4 regions of the Priestia sp. ST2 genome follow, and region 1 is predicted to be linked to each of the others. Evidence: riboswitches for the same ligand, from Rfam matches in the RefSeq annotation. Region 1 holds a riboswitch; each other region holds the start of a gene.
The links. Region 1 has a riboswitch for S-adenosylmethionine ahead of AC0KUU_RS05500 (sulfite oxidase-like oxidoreductase). Riboswitches for the same ligand answer to the same signal wherever they lie in the genome.
Positions count from the first base shown of each region.

Region 2: linked by a shared signal. The riboswitch ahead of mtnK (S-methyl-5-thioribose kinase) and the one ahead of AC0KUU_RS05500 (sulfite oxidase-like oxidoreductase) in region 1 are both predicted to bind S-adenosylmethionine.
Region 3: linked by a shared signal. The riboswitch ahead of AC0KUU_RS09260 (Na+/H+ antiporter NhaC family protein) and the one ahead of AC0KUU_RS05500 (sulfite oxidase-like oxidoreductase) in region 1 are both predicted to bind S-adenosylmethionine.
Region 4: linked by a shared signal. The riboswitch ahead of AC0KUU_RS14300 (hypothetical protein) and the one ahead of AC0KUU_RS05500 (sulfite oxidase-like oxidoreductase) in region 1 are both predicted to bind S-adenosylmethionine.

Region 1 covers NZ_JBVVNT010000001.1:1,070,371-1,073,458, forward strand. The annotation lists gene AC0KUU_RS05490 (putative polysaccharide biosynthesis protein) at 1-901, shown strand, start outside; gene AC0KUU_RS05495 (hypothetical protein) at 915-1,283, shown strand; SAM riboswitch class I at 1,428-1,534, shown strand; gene AC0KUU_RS05500 (sulfite oxidase-like oxidoreductase) at 1,610-2,272, shown strand; gene AC0KUU_RS05505 (MogA/MoaB family molybdenum cofactor biosynthesis protein) at 2,306-2,818, opposite strand; gene moaC (cyclic pyranopterin monophosphate synthase MoaC) at 2,831-3,088, opposite strand, start outside.
Region 2 covers NZ_JBVVNT010000003.1:306,793-309,880, forward strand. The annotation lists gene AC0KUU_RS14050 (pyridoxal phosphate-dependent aminotransferase) at 1-26, opposite strand, end outside; gene AC0KUU_RS14055 (carbon-nitrogen family hydrolase) at 139-921, shown strand; SAM riboswitch class I at 1,013-1,163, shown strand; gene mtnK (S-methyl-5-thioribose kinase) at 1,299-2,471, shown strand; gene mtnA (S-methyl-5-thioribose-1-phosphate isomerase) at 2,507-3,088, shown strand, end outside.
Region 3 covers NZ_JBVVNT010000002.1:553,955-557,042, forward strand. The annotation lists gene AC0KUU_RS09250 (LacI family DNA-binding transcriptional regulator) at 1-163, opposite strand, end outside; gene AC0KUU_RS09255 (hypothetical protein) at 288-416, shown strand; gene AC0KUU_RS09260 (Na+/H+ antiporter NhaC family protein) at 456-1,766, opposite strand; SAM riboswitch class I at 1,852-1,958, opposite strand; gene AC0KUU_RS09265 (ABC transporter permease) at 2,060-2,827, opposite strand; gene AC0KUU_RS09270 (ABC transporter ATP-binding protein) at 2,820-3,088, opposite strand, start outside.
Region 4 covers NZ_JBVVNT010000003.1:354,639-357,726, forward strand. The annotation lists gene AC0KUU_RS14295 (M20/M25/M40 family metallo-hydrolase) at 1-1,097, opposite strand, end outside; gene AC0KUU_RS14300 (hypothetical protein) at 1,566-1,808, opposite strand; SAM riboswitch class I at 1,877-1,978, opposite strand; gene AC0KUU_RS14305 (amidohydrolase) at 2,041-3,088, opposite strand, start outside.

The sequences.
Region 1 (3,088 bases):
GTTCTCTTCAATGTTCAAAGAGATTGTAACGTACGCCGTTCCGTTTGTATTAGTTGGTTTAGCTATTCCTATCTATCAAAATATTGATACGTTTACAATTAACATGCTCTTTCAATCAATAGGATATGGACAAGCTAAAGCCGAAACGATCAACTCCGTTATTGGATTAGCCCAGATTTTGGTGATGGTGCCAGTATCGTTAGCGACTGCCTTCAGCATGTCACTGATTCCGGGCATTACGTCTTCTTTTGTGCAAGGAAATTTACGGGAAGTAAAAGGGAAAATTACAAAAACGCTGCAGCTGCTGTTATTTTTTACTCTTCCTGCTGCCGTGGGGCTTTGTTTATTAGGCAAGCCGGTATATATGATGATTTTTGGAGCAAAAAACAGCCCTGAAATCGGTGGAATTGTTTTACAATGGTACGCGCCTGCTGCCATTTTATTTGCTCTTTTTACAGTAACAGCCGCAATTCTCCAAGGAATTAATCAGCAAAAGAAGCTAATCTTAGGCTTGGGCTTAGGAATTGTTGTGAAGATAGTATTAAACGTACTGCTGGTTTCATGCTTAAAAGAAATTGGACCGGTTGTCGCGACTTACGGAGGGTATGGTGTATCGGTTATATATAACTTTTATTTAATTGAAAAATCCATTTCTTACCGAGTTCAATCACTGGGACAAGCTGCGTTGACACCTGTTTTATTAGTAAGTGTGATGTCAGCCGCTGTGATTATCGGCAATTATACTTCTCACTATTTTTTAGAAAATAAGCTGTCTGCATCTTCACTTGCGATGAGCACATCTTGTATTTCAATTGCTTTAGGTGCTGCCGTGTATCTAGGACTTGGCGTAAAAACAAGTTTAGGGCAATCCGTTGTATTAAATAGAAGAAAAAGAATGTAAAGGAGAGAAAGTAGTGTCAAAACGATTTGTACTAACCGTGGCGGCTGGAGGGTGTATAATAATTTCCGGCGCGCTGCTGCTATTAAATTGGGAAAGATTGTTTGGCGATTATCGTCCCGTTCAAACAGCAACAGCTGTATTCAAGCTAGAAGTGGGAAGTCAAGATGTAGCGAGGACTACAGATTCAGATGATGCTCTTCACTATATGGTGAAAAAAGGACATTTAGATGAATATATTCATATGATGAATGAAAAAGGCTATATGTTAAAAGAAAAAGATATTGATCATAACCGACTTGTTTTTAACGATGGACAAGAGGATGAGCAAATTTACTACAAGCGTTTTGCCAAGAAGTATACGATGATTGATGGAGAAGGGTAAAGGTTTTATATGGTATTTTAGTAGACTAAAATCTTATAACCCTACCTGTTTTTAAAGTTTTTTTGCGGAAAAGAAAAATAATATTGACAATTATGACAAAAAGCTTAATACTGACTTTATTACATAAAACAAATACAATTTGTTTCCTTATCAAGAGAGGTGGAGGGACTGGCCCTGTGAAACCCGGCAACCGCTGTCTATGACAGAATGGTGCCAAATCCTTAAGAGTGTACTGCTCTTAGAGATAAGGAAGAAGCTGAAACAAAGCTCTTCCTTATTTATTTAAGGAAGGGCTTTTTATGTATAAAAAACAATGAGGTGATAATTTGAACAAAGCAGACCGTATTAAACGAATGAAAACACCGGAAATTGATCCAAAGTATGAAGGACGAGTGCCTCCGGGTCAGGTAGTAACGGAGCGCTTTCCGATTTTACATGAAGGCGACGTGCCGGAGTATAACTTAGAGGAATGGACGCTTCGGGTATTTGGGTTGGTAGACAAGGAAGTGACGCTTTCGTATCAAGATATATTGGACATGCCGCAAACGACGGTGAAATGTGATATTCACTGCGTAACGAGATGGACAAGGCTTGATAATGAATTTACGGGCGTGCTGTTTACAGACTTTTTAAAAGCAGTTGGCGTGGAGCTAAAAAGTAAATACATCATGCTGCACGGAGATAATGACTATACGTCAAACATTGAGGTAAAAGATTTACTGAGAGACGATATTCTTCTCGCTCATTCCTTTAACGGAGAGCCGCTTACAGCTAAGCACGGATATCCGCTGCGATTGGTTGTTCCGCATTTGTACTTTTGGAAAAGTGTTAAATGGCTCCGAGGCTTTGAAGCTATTGATGAAAATCATCCTGGCTTTTGGGAGCAAAACGGCTTTCATCTTAGAGGAGATCCGTTTAAAGAAGAGCGTTTTTCTGGAGAAGATTTAGGCATTCCAGAAGATGAGTGGGTACATAAAGACTATGATTAATGAAAATGCCTATGCGTGTGCATAGGCATTTTGTCAGCGCTGGCGGTTTAATTCCCACACAACGTGGCGAAGTTCAGGCAAAATCAGCTTGGTCATAGCTAGACGAACAGCACCGCTTGATCCTGGTGTAGAAAAAACGGCTTTTTCGTTAATCGTCCCGGCAATTGCTCGGCTCATAATTGCTGCGCTGCCAATGTCTTCGGTGTAGCTCAGCATGCGAAACAGCTCGCCAAACCCAACGATTTCTTTATGAATCAGCGCTTGAACGGCTTCAATTGTGACGTCTCGTTTTGTAATGCCGGTCCCGCCGTTTGTGAGAACAACGTCAATGTCCTCAGCACTGCATCCGGCAAGTATCGCTTGTTGAATCGACGTTTGGTCGTCTTTTACAATTTCATAGGAAGCGACCTGCATGTCGTGTTCTTTCAGAAGTTGGATCATTAGCGCGCCGCTTTTATCGGTTTCTTTTGTACGTGTATCTGATACTGTAATGACTTTGCAGCGAACGGGCTGTGTTGCTTTGGATTTATGTTCATGTACGCTCATTATGTACCTCCTTTACGCTTCCGTACGCTTGTAGTCACCATTTTTGCCGCCAGATTTTTCAAGCAGATACGTTTCGCCGATAATCATGCCTTTATCAATGGCTTTGCACATATCATAAACGGTTAGAGCGCAGGCAGAAGCGGCAGTTAAAGCTTCCATTTCAACGCCCGTTGAGCCTTCCGTTTTAACAGTTGCTTCTATTAATAAACGGTACTGATCATTGCTTGTATCCCAGTCAAATGAAAGGTTTACGCCTTTTAATAAAAGAGG
Region 2 (3,088 bases), on a different contig from region 1:
AGTTCCGATTGCTCAAATTGTTTCATCATCGCACACCTTCTCAAAAAATTCTTGAAATTCTAGTCACAAATAATATATTGTAATACTCAACTTGTAAAGTCATTTTTTTCAACTACTAAAAAAAGGACGGATGATAAAGTGAGTGTAAAAATTACGTGTTTGCAGCTTGATATTGCGTTTGGAAACCCAACTAAAAACCGAAAATATATCGAACAAAAAATGACGGAAGCCCTGAAAGAAAACCCTGATATCCTTGTGCTTCCTGAGCTATGGGATACAGCTTATGATTTGACGCGGCTAGACGAAATTGCAGATGATGAAGGACAGCAAGCCAAGCAATTAATCTCTCAGTTTGCTAAAACGAACGAAGTAAATATTGTGGCAGGTTCGATCGCGAAAAAAACAGAGCAAGGCGTCACGAATACGATGTATATTTTTGACCGAAAAGGTCGTGAAGTATCACAATACAGTAAACTGCACTTATTTAAATTAATGGATGAACACCTGTATTTAGAAGCAGGAACAGCAAAAAATCTTTTTACACTTGAACAGTCACTGTGCGCAGGAGTTATTTGTTACGATATTCGTTTTCCAGAATGGATTCGGGTTCACACTAGCAGCGGAGCAGAAGTCTTGTTTGTTGTCGCTCAGTGGCCGGCTCCAAGACTTGCCCACTGGAAAGCCCTGCTCATTAGCCGTGCAATCGAAAATCAATGCTATGTAATCGCATGTAATCGTGTAGGCCAAGATCCTAATAACACATTTGCCGGACATTCCTTAGTCATCGATCCGTGGGGAGAAATAATCGCTGAAGCTGGCGATAGCGAAGAACTTTTGAGTGCTGAGGTTAACCTGGAACTTGTAAAAGAAATTCGTAAACAAATTCCCGTCTTTACAGATCGCCGTACAGAATTTTATTAATTATGTATTGACAGCCGTTTTTTTGCATGATACGATTTTCACCAGATATCATAAAATATTCAAACAAATCAAAATTGAATAAGTAATCGTACTCTTATCAAGAGTTGGCTGAGGGATTTGGCCCTGTGAAGCCCAGCAACCGACCGTCATTCCATCCTAAGATGGATCACACCCGTAAAACATGTTTTACAAAGGCACGGTGCTAATTCCAACAGAAAGTAATTTTTTCTGGCAGATAAGAGGTTTGAACACTACAATCAAGCCTCTTTCCAACGAAAGAGGCTTTTATATTTTCTAAAATTATAAAAGCCTCCATATATTCTTAAACCTATTAACTTAGTAAACAAATCAGTTTAATAAACTATGGAGGGATTCCGATGTCAACAACAAAAACAGAGAAATATCACCCTTTAACAGAAATTTCAGCAATCAAACTTGTGAAAAAGCTAGGTCTTTTTGATGCCACAGAAGCACTGACTGCCCGTGAAATTGGTGACGGCAACTTAAATCTCGTCTTTCACATCATAAATGATCAAACAAATAAATCCATTATCGTCAAACAAGCGCTTCCCTATGCAAAAGTTGTAGGCGAAAGCTGGCCTCTATCCTTGAACCGTGCCACAATTGAAAGCAATGCGCTCAAGCAATTCGGTGCATTTACGCCAGAACTTGTGCCCGCTGTTTATTACCACGATGAAACGCTTGCTGTTACGGTCATGGAAGACCTGTCTCATTTAACGATTTCTCGCGCCGGACTTATTCAAGGTGAAAGTTATCCTCTGCTCTCACAGCATATCGGTTCTTTTTTAGGACATATTGCGTTCAAAACGTCTGATTTCGCCTTAAAACCTCAGGATAAAAAAGAAGAAGTTGTTAAGTACAGCAACCCCGACTTATGCAATATTACGGAAGATTTAGTTTTTACAGATCCTTTTTTTGATATTGATACAAATGAATTTGAAAAAGCGCTGCGTCCTGATGTAGAAGAATTGTGGAATGATGGTGATGTAAAGCTACAAGCAGCAAAATTAAAATATAAATTTTTAACAAATGCGCAAACGCTAATCCACGGTGATTTACATACAGGCAGCATCTTTGCTAGCAGTCAAGAAACGAAAGTGATTGATCCAGAGTTTGCTTTTTACGGTCCGTTTGGATTCGATTTAGGGCAATTTGTTGCGAATTTATTTTTAAATGCTCTTTCTCGAGAAACAAATCGCGAACCGTTATTTGCACACATTACGAACACATGGAACGTATTCAAAGATACCTTTACGGCGCTTTGGCATTCTGAAAACACTGAACCTTTCGCTAAAGATGAGCGCTTATTACATGAAATTTTAACGCAAACGTGGCAAGATGCTGTTGGATATGCAGGATGTGAAATCATTCGACGTACGATTGGCTTAGCTCACGTGGCGGACTTAGACGAAATTTCTTCAGAGGAAAGAAAAATTAACGCTAAACGTACTGCGTTAAAAATTGGACGCTATTTGCTTCTGCACCAACAAGATGTTTCACCAAATGAATTTGAACATTTACTTCGATAACGAATAATGTACACAATGAAAGGATCGGTATCAGCATGACAAATACACTATCACTTCCGCGCTCAGTGGAATGGAATGAATCATATATTACTTTATTAGATCAGCAGCAGCTTCCTGGCAAAGTTGAATATATTAAGCTGCAAACCATTAAAGACGTATGGGATGCTATCACTACCTTGAAAGTACGCGGAGCTCCTGCAATTGGCATTACGGCGGCTTTTGGTCTTGCTCTTTCTGCGCTTAGCTATGACACAGATTCAGTCAAGGAATTTAACAAAAAACTAGCTCTTGATCAACAGTATTTAGCTAGTTCACGCCCTACTGCCGTCAATTTATTTTGGGCATTGGAGCGCGTAGCGAAAAGCGCTGAATCCGCTTCGTCCGTTAATGAAGCTAAAACAAAAGTTGTTCATGAAGCTATTCAAATTCAAGTAGAAGATGAAGAAACGTGCTACCGAATTGGAGATCATGCTCTTTCTTTATTTAAAAAGAAAGATAAAATCATGACAATATGTAATGCTGGTTCAATTGCTACAGCTTATTACGGAACAGCCTTAGCACCTTTTCACTTGTCTAAGCAGCGCGATATTCCGCTTGAAGTATTTGCCTGTGAAACA
Region 3 (3,088 bases), on a different contig from region 1:
ATAAGTGAACGGCATTAATGTTTTGTTCATAATTAAGTTCGTGAATAACCTGCTCTACCAGCCGGCGTTTTTCTTCTTTTACATACGGATGATGATTTAGCACCCGGGATACAGTCGAAACAGATACACCAGCTTTTTTTGCGATATCTCGGATATTTGTCATGTTTTCACCTTTTTCTCTTGCGCTGAAACGCGTTTCATACTTTATTCTCATTATAAAGTGAAACAGCAAGAAGCTAAACCCGTTACCATCGTGTTTTTACTCATTTACGTAAGGAGGTCATTTCATGGGTATTTTATTATTCATTTTATTATGCGGAATTGAAATTGGAGGAGCGGCTTATGCACTTAAACAGAACGAGACGCTTTGGAAGGAGTTAGATGATGAAAAGCCGACTGATTTTTTTAAACAGTAAAAAACCCTTAAAAAGAACATTCTTTTTAAGGGTTTGATATTACGCAGCTTCTTTAGATGACTTTGACTTTTTATTTAAACGAGGAAATCCAATTACAATTGCAATGATCCCGCAAACCGCTGTTAACATTGGGTAGAATGTAAATGGAATAATCTCAATCGGTGAAACTTTAGCAAATCCTGCTGCGAGAAGCATTTGCGCGCCGTAAGGGATAAGCCCTTGAACGCTGCATGAAAACAAGTCAAGCAGACTGGCTGATTTACGATTATCAATTGAATACTTATCAGAGATTTCTTTTGCTAACGGACCTGCCGTAATAATTGAAATCGTGTTATTAGCCGTTGCTAAATTTGTTAAACTTACCAGTCCAGCGATGCTGAATTCTCCGCCTTTTTTTGTTTGAATGCGTCGTGTTAATAAATTCAATAAGAACTGAATACCGCCATTATAGCGAATAAGCTCAACCATTCCGCCGATTAGTAGAGATAAAATAATTAACTCTGACATTCCGCCAATACCTTCTGTCACAGTTTTAGCAAGAGAAGAAAGCGTGTAGCTTCCGTCAGCTAATCCAATCACGCCGGCTAGCACAATTCCTCCGGTTAAAATGCTTAATACGTTTGCACCAAATATGGCAGCAACGAGTACGCCGACATAAGGCAAGATTTTAAACCAGCTAAAATCTTTAATTTCTACTGATGATGTATTGCCTAGCGTCATTACAAGCAATAAAATTACCGTAACAATCGCTGCAGGAAGGACAATAAAAAAGTTTACTTTTAATTTATCTGACATATTTGTTTTTTGCGTACGAACTGCTGCAATGGTTGTATCAGAAATTATCGATAAATTATCTCCAAACATTGCACCACCAATAACGGCAGCAATGGCCAATGTAATGGATACATGCGCTTGCTCACTGATTCCTACAGCAATAGGCCCTAGCGCAGCGATTGTTCCCATTGATGTTCCCATCGAAATGGAAATGAATGCGCCAATAACAAAGATTCCGACTACCACTAAGCTTTGCGGAAGCACAGAAAGCGCTAAGTTTACCGTTGAATCAACAGCTCCCATACCTTTAGCAACTTGAGAAAAAGCACCTGCTAAAATAAAAATAAGCACCATAATAATGATATCAGGATGCCCTGCTCCTTTAGCAAAACGCTCCACTTTTACATTAAGTGAATCTTTGCGGTTCATAGCCAGCGCCACGATGGCTGCAATGATAATGGCTACTAATACAGGCAGCTTATAAAAATCTCCCGTTATAATTCCTGATCCGACAAACAGGACTAAAAAGACGCCCAGCGGTAACAGCGCCCAGCCGTTTCCTTTTTGTTGTTCCATTCTTAACACCTCTTGTTTACGTAATAAAAAAGGACCTCTTCTTATTGATAAGAAGAGGTCTCTTATTTGTATCATAAGATTACCCTTCTCATCTTCCAAACGAAACATCGTCTGCTGGATTTGGCACCGCACTGCGTACAGCCAGTTGCCGAGACATCATAGGGCCAGTCCCTCCGTCTCTCTTGATAAGAAGTTTATAGTTGTTTTAAAAATAGTCTTTCACTAATGTAATCTCTTTTTATTTAATTGTCAAATGCTATTTTAGAAAAATATATAGTGCGAAAATTCTCACATCAATTAGCTACGTCTCGTTTTAAAAACGCTGCCCATGCCACGCCCATAAAGAAGACAAAATGAGCAACTAAGATGAAAATGGAAAATGGAATCGTCATGCCGTCAAACATCGTCTTCATTCCGTCCATATACTGCACAAAGTTTGTGTTGGCGAACAGTAAAAATTTTCCCCACCATAAACCAAACTGTGATACTAGTCCTGTTACTGCTTTTGCCCCGATACTTACGACAATAGCCAGACTGGAAGCAAGCGCGCTATTTCTGAATAAAGACGACAGCATGAATGCAAATGTCATCATCATAAACGTTTCCATATACGCGCTGTCATACGTAAGCGTAATGTTTTTAAGCAGCTGCGCATCTCCTTCTAGACTGGTAAAGCCAAAGAACAATGCTCCCCATACAAACGAAAAAAGCAAATAGCTCAGTAAATAATACAAGCTAATTAAAATGAGGGTTATGTACTTGGATGCTAAAATCGTTGAACGTCTAGCAGGGCGAATTAAAAGAAGCTTAATGGTACCTGCTTCAAACTCTTTTGCAACCATTGACCCTCCAACAGCAAGCGCGAAAAATTGAACGAGAATCAGCATACCTGAACTAAATGACAGGAAGTTCAAAATGTTGTCTTCTGTTCCTGCACTGTTTGCTACTTTCTTCATTAAAAGAGCCATACAAAGAGTTAAAATACCGATTGTAATAAACGTGACTTTTGTACTTCTTTTATGAAACCATTTCATATGTTCATTTTGAATTAGCTTAAGCATGGTGCTCTCCTTCCGTAACGGACATAAACGAATCTTCAAGCGTCTCATACACAGGAGTGATTCGGTAGACTAAAATATCGCTGTCCACTAATTTTTTATTCACAGCTGGAATTTGTTCTTTTACAATCGTCACGTCGATACTATGTGATCTCATCGTTACTTCAAATTCTTGTGATAAAAGATCCGCTGCTTTTTGCGCATCAGACACTTCAAATTCTACGTACGTTCCTTGATCTTGACGATTTGGAGATAGATCTTGAA
Region 4 (3,088 bases), on a different contig from region 1:
TGCTGTTTGACTGCATGAGTATAAAGTTCTTCATACGTCCATACGTTCACGTCAAGAGATGAACCCTCCATTCCCTCAGCGTACTGCCTAGCGGCTTTATTATAATGTTTTTTTACATTTAAAGCTGCTTTTTCAGCCGATTTCAACAGCAGATCTGTTACTTCTTTAAGAGAGCGGTTTAACATAAATAAATTAAATAATACAACGGCAGAGTGCGGAACTTGAACTGAATACTCTTCTTTTAAATCTTTTTGTATCAGCACCGTAGGAGGTGGACTCGTTTCATCTCTTACTTTTTCGCAAAAATCAACGTTTAATTCTATTTCTTTTGTTAAATAAGAAGCTAGTAAATTAGCATTTAAACCAGCTAGCGGTTCCCCTACATGAGTTTCTTTTCCATAACACAAAAAGCTTGGCATGATTTTTCCAATCGATCCTGAGTACACATAGTTCGTTTGATCTCCAGGATAGCGGCTGAACACCGGTTCTGCATTTAGCATGAGAGAAAAATCCAGCTGATGTTTGCGGGCAAGTTCCAAAAGAACAGGCACTGCTTTTCTCATCCCAAGCGAATTTACTTCTTCATCCGGTACCGACAGCAGCAGGATGTTTCCGTCAAACTCTCCGTTGCATGCTCGTTCAACCATACTGATATGCAGGGCAATGCCTGCTTTCATGTCCATCGTTCCTCGTCCAAAAAGCCAGTCTCCTTTTATCATATCTTTTTGTACGTGCGCCGGAACTTGTTCCATATGGTTATAAAAAGTACGTGTTAATGTATCAGCGTGAAAAGCATCCTTTTTCCACTGTCCATAATCTTGTACATCCACTACATCGTAATGACTTACTAGTACAACTGTTTTGTTCGTATTTTTCCCTTGAACAAAAGCTGTAACAATCGATCGCCCGTCTCCTGTTGAATGAAGCTCGACTTGCTCATTTTTTTGAAAGTAAGGCAGCTTCAATAAATACGATGCTATCGATTCAGCCATTTCCACTTCTGCCATCGTTCCTGTCACGCTAGGTATAGAAACCAATTCGCTTACAAGTTTTTTTAACTGTTCTTTTGTTTGATACAAAGATGTTTTGTTCGACATACCCTTCATCTCTTTCCTTTTTCTAAATTTTCTATCAAACAAAACCATTCGTCAATCCCTTTGACAGAGACCCTTTCATCCTATCCCTATGTATCATAGTATGGCGCTGTCTTTACGCACATGATAAAAAAAGAGTGCGCGGCTAGGGATAGCACCGCACACTCTTTTTTACTTTTGGTCATCTTCTAAAAAGTCTAGGATACGATCAATAAGCTGTTCGCTTCCTGCATCGTTTCCGTGTTCAAGAGACATTTCCATTTCAATGCTCCTTTCATAAAATATTCTTGTTTTATAACATACCACAATTCATTTCGAATGTAACCTTTAATTTGTGTAAAAATTTCGACAATTTATGATTAATTTTAAAACCTAGCGAGTATTGATTATACCCACCAGATTCTTTGCTTGTCAAAAACCATGCTTTCTATTTAAAAACACTTAAAAAATAGAGGCGCGAGCAGACTTCTTCTATAAAAGACAGCCTACTCGCTCAAGCTTGGAACAGCATGATGAATAAATTTCTAGTTCATTTGCTTTTTGTATATCTTTAATATCTATGCCTACAGCATATGTACGAACATGGTTTTCGACCACAATTTCATAAAATGTTTCTAACTCACGATAAGCTACTTGATAATGCTTTCCTAATAATTTCACTGCTTCCTTTAATGCTTTCTCTCCTGTATGTGCTGCAACTGCTGTATGACTCATAAAACCCTCTCCTTTTAGAAAAATAAAAAAAACTCATTTTGCTTTGATGCAAAATGAGTTTTTCACCCGTTTTATCACCCAAAGCACATGCTTTGCTGGTAGGAGCACCTTACATTCGTAGGTTGCTGTGGAGTCAAAGAGCCAGATCTCTCGTCCACTCGTGATAACTTTTTAATTTAAAATTTATTTTATCAAACAATTCCATCCGCGTAAATAGAAAAATAAAAATATTTTAATTTTTTCGGTAATGGAATGAATTCAAAAAATGAAAGCTTAGATTAGCAAAATAAGAAGCTGCTACAAGTAATGCCTCTTCATTTAATGAAAAAGAAGGATGGTGCCATTCATATTCTCCAGCTGTACCCATCCATACAAAAAATCCTGGTACATGCTGCTGATATACGGCAAAATCTTCTCCTCCAGGCGATTGTTCAGCTTCTACGACTTGATAACTAAGATCCTCTGCCGCTTTAATAGCCAGTTTTTCCAGCTTATCATCATTGTTGACTACAGGAAGATATGGATACCATTTAACGTCTACTGAAGCCCCGAAAGCTGCGCCAATCCCTTCAGCAGTTCGTTTCATAAGAGCCGGTATTTTTTCTCTCGCTTCTTCTTGAAAGGTACGCACCGTTCCTTCAAGCGTTACTTTGTCAGGAATGACGTTCCACGAGCTCCCTCCGTGGATTTGAGTTATGCTGACAACAACATTTTGAAAGGGGCTGAGATTACGGCTGACAATGGTTTGTAAACTAGTAACAATTTGACCAGCAGCAGCAATCGGATCTATTGTTTTTTCAGGAATACCCGCGTGACCTCCTACTCCTTTGACGTCAATTTCAAAACGATCAACGCTTGCCATTAAAGGTCCCGGTTTGATCCCAATGGTTCCTACAGGAAGATCCGGTTTGTTATGCATCCCAAATATCGCTTCCACTCCTTCGAGCACACCTTTTTCAACTAGCATTTTTGCCCCTGAAGCCGTTTCTTCGGCTGGCTGAAAGATAAATCGAATCGTACCGCAAAGCTCCTGCTGACGCTCTTTAAGAAGGATAGCTGCTCCGATTATAGAAGCCGTATGAAAATCATGGCCGCACGCGTGCATAACACCGTTCACTTCAGAAGCAAATGGCAGATTGGTTTTTTCTTCAATTGGCAGCGCATCAATATCAGCTCGAATAGCGATAGTAGGTCCCGGCTTTCCTCCTACAATTTCTGCTACTGTCCCTACGTCTAATTGGAATGCATCCGCTATAGAAATATCATAGTGCCTTAACCAC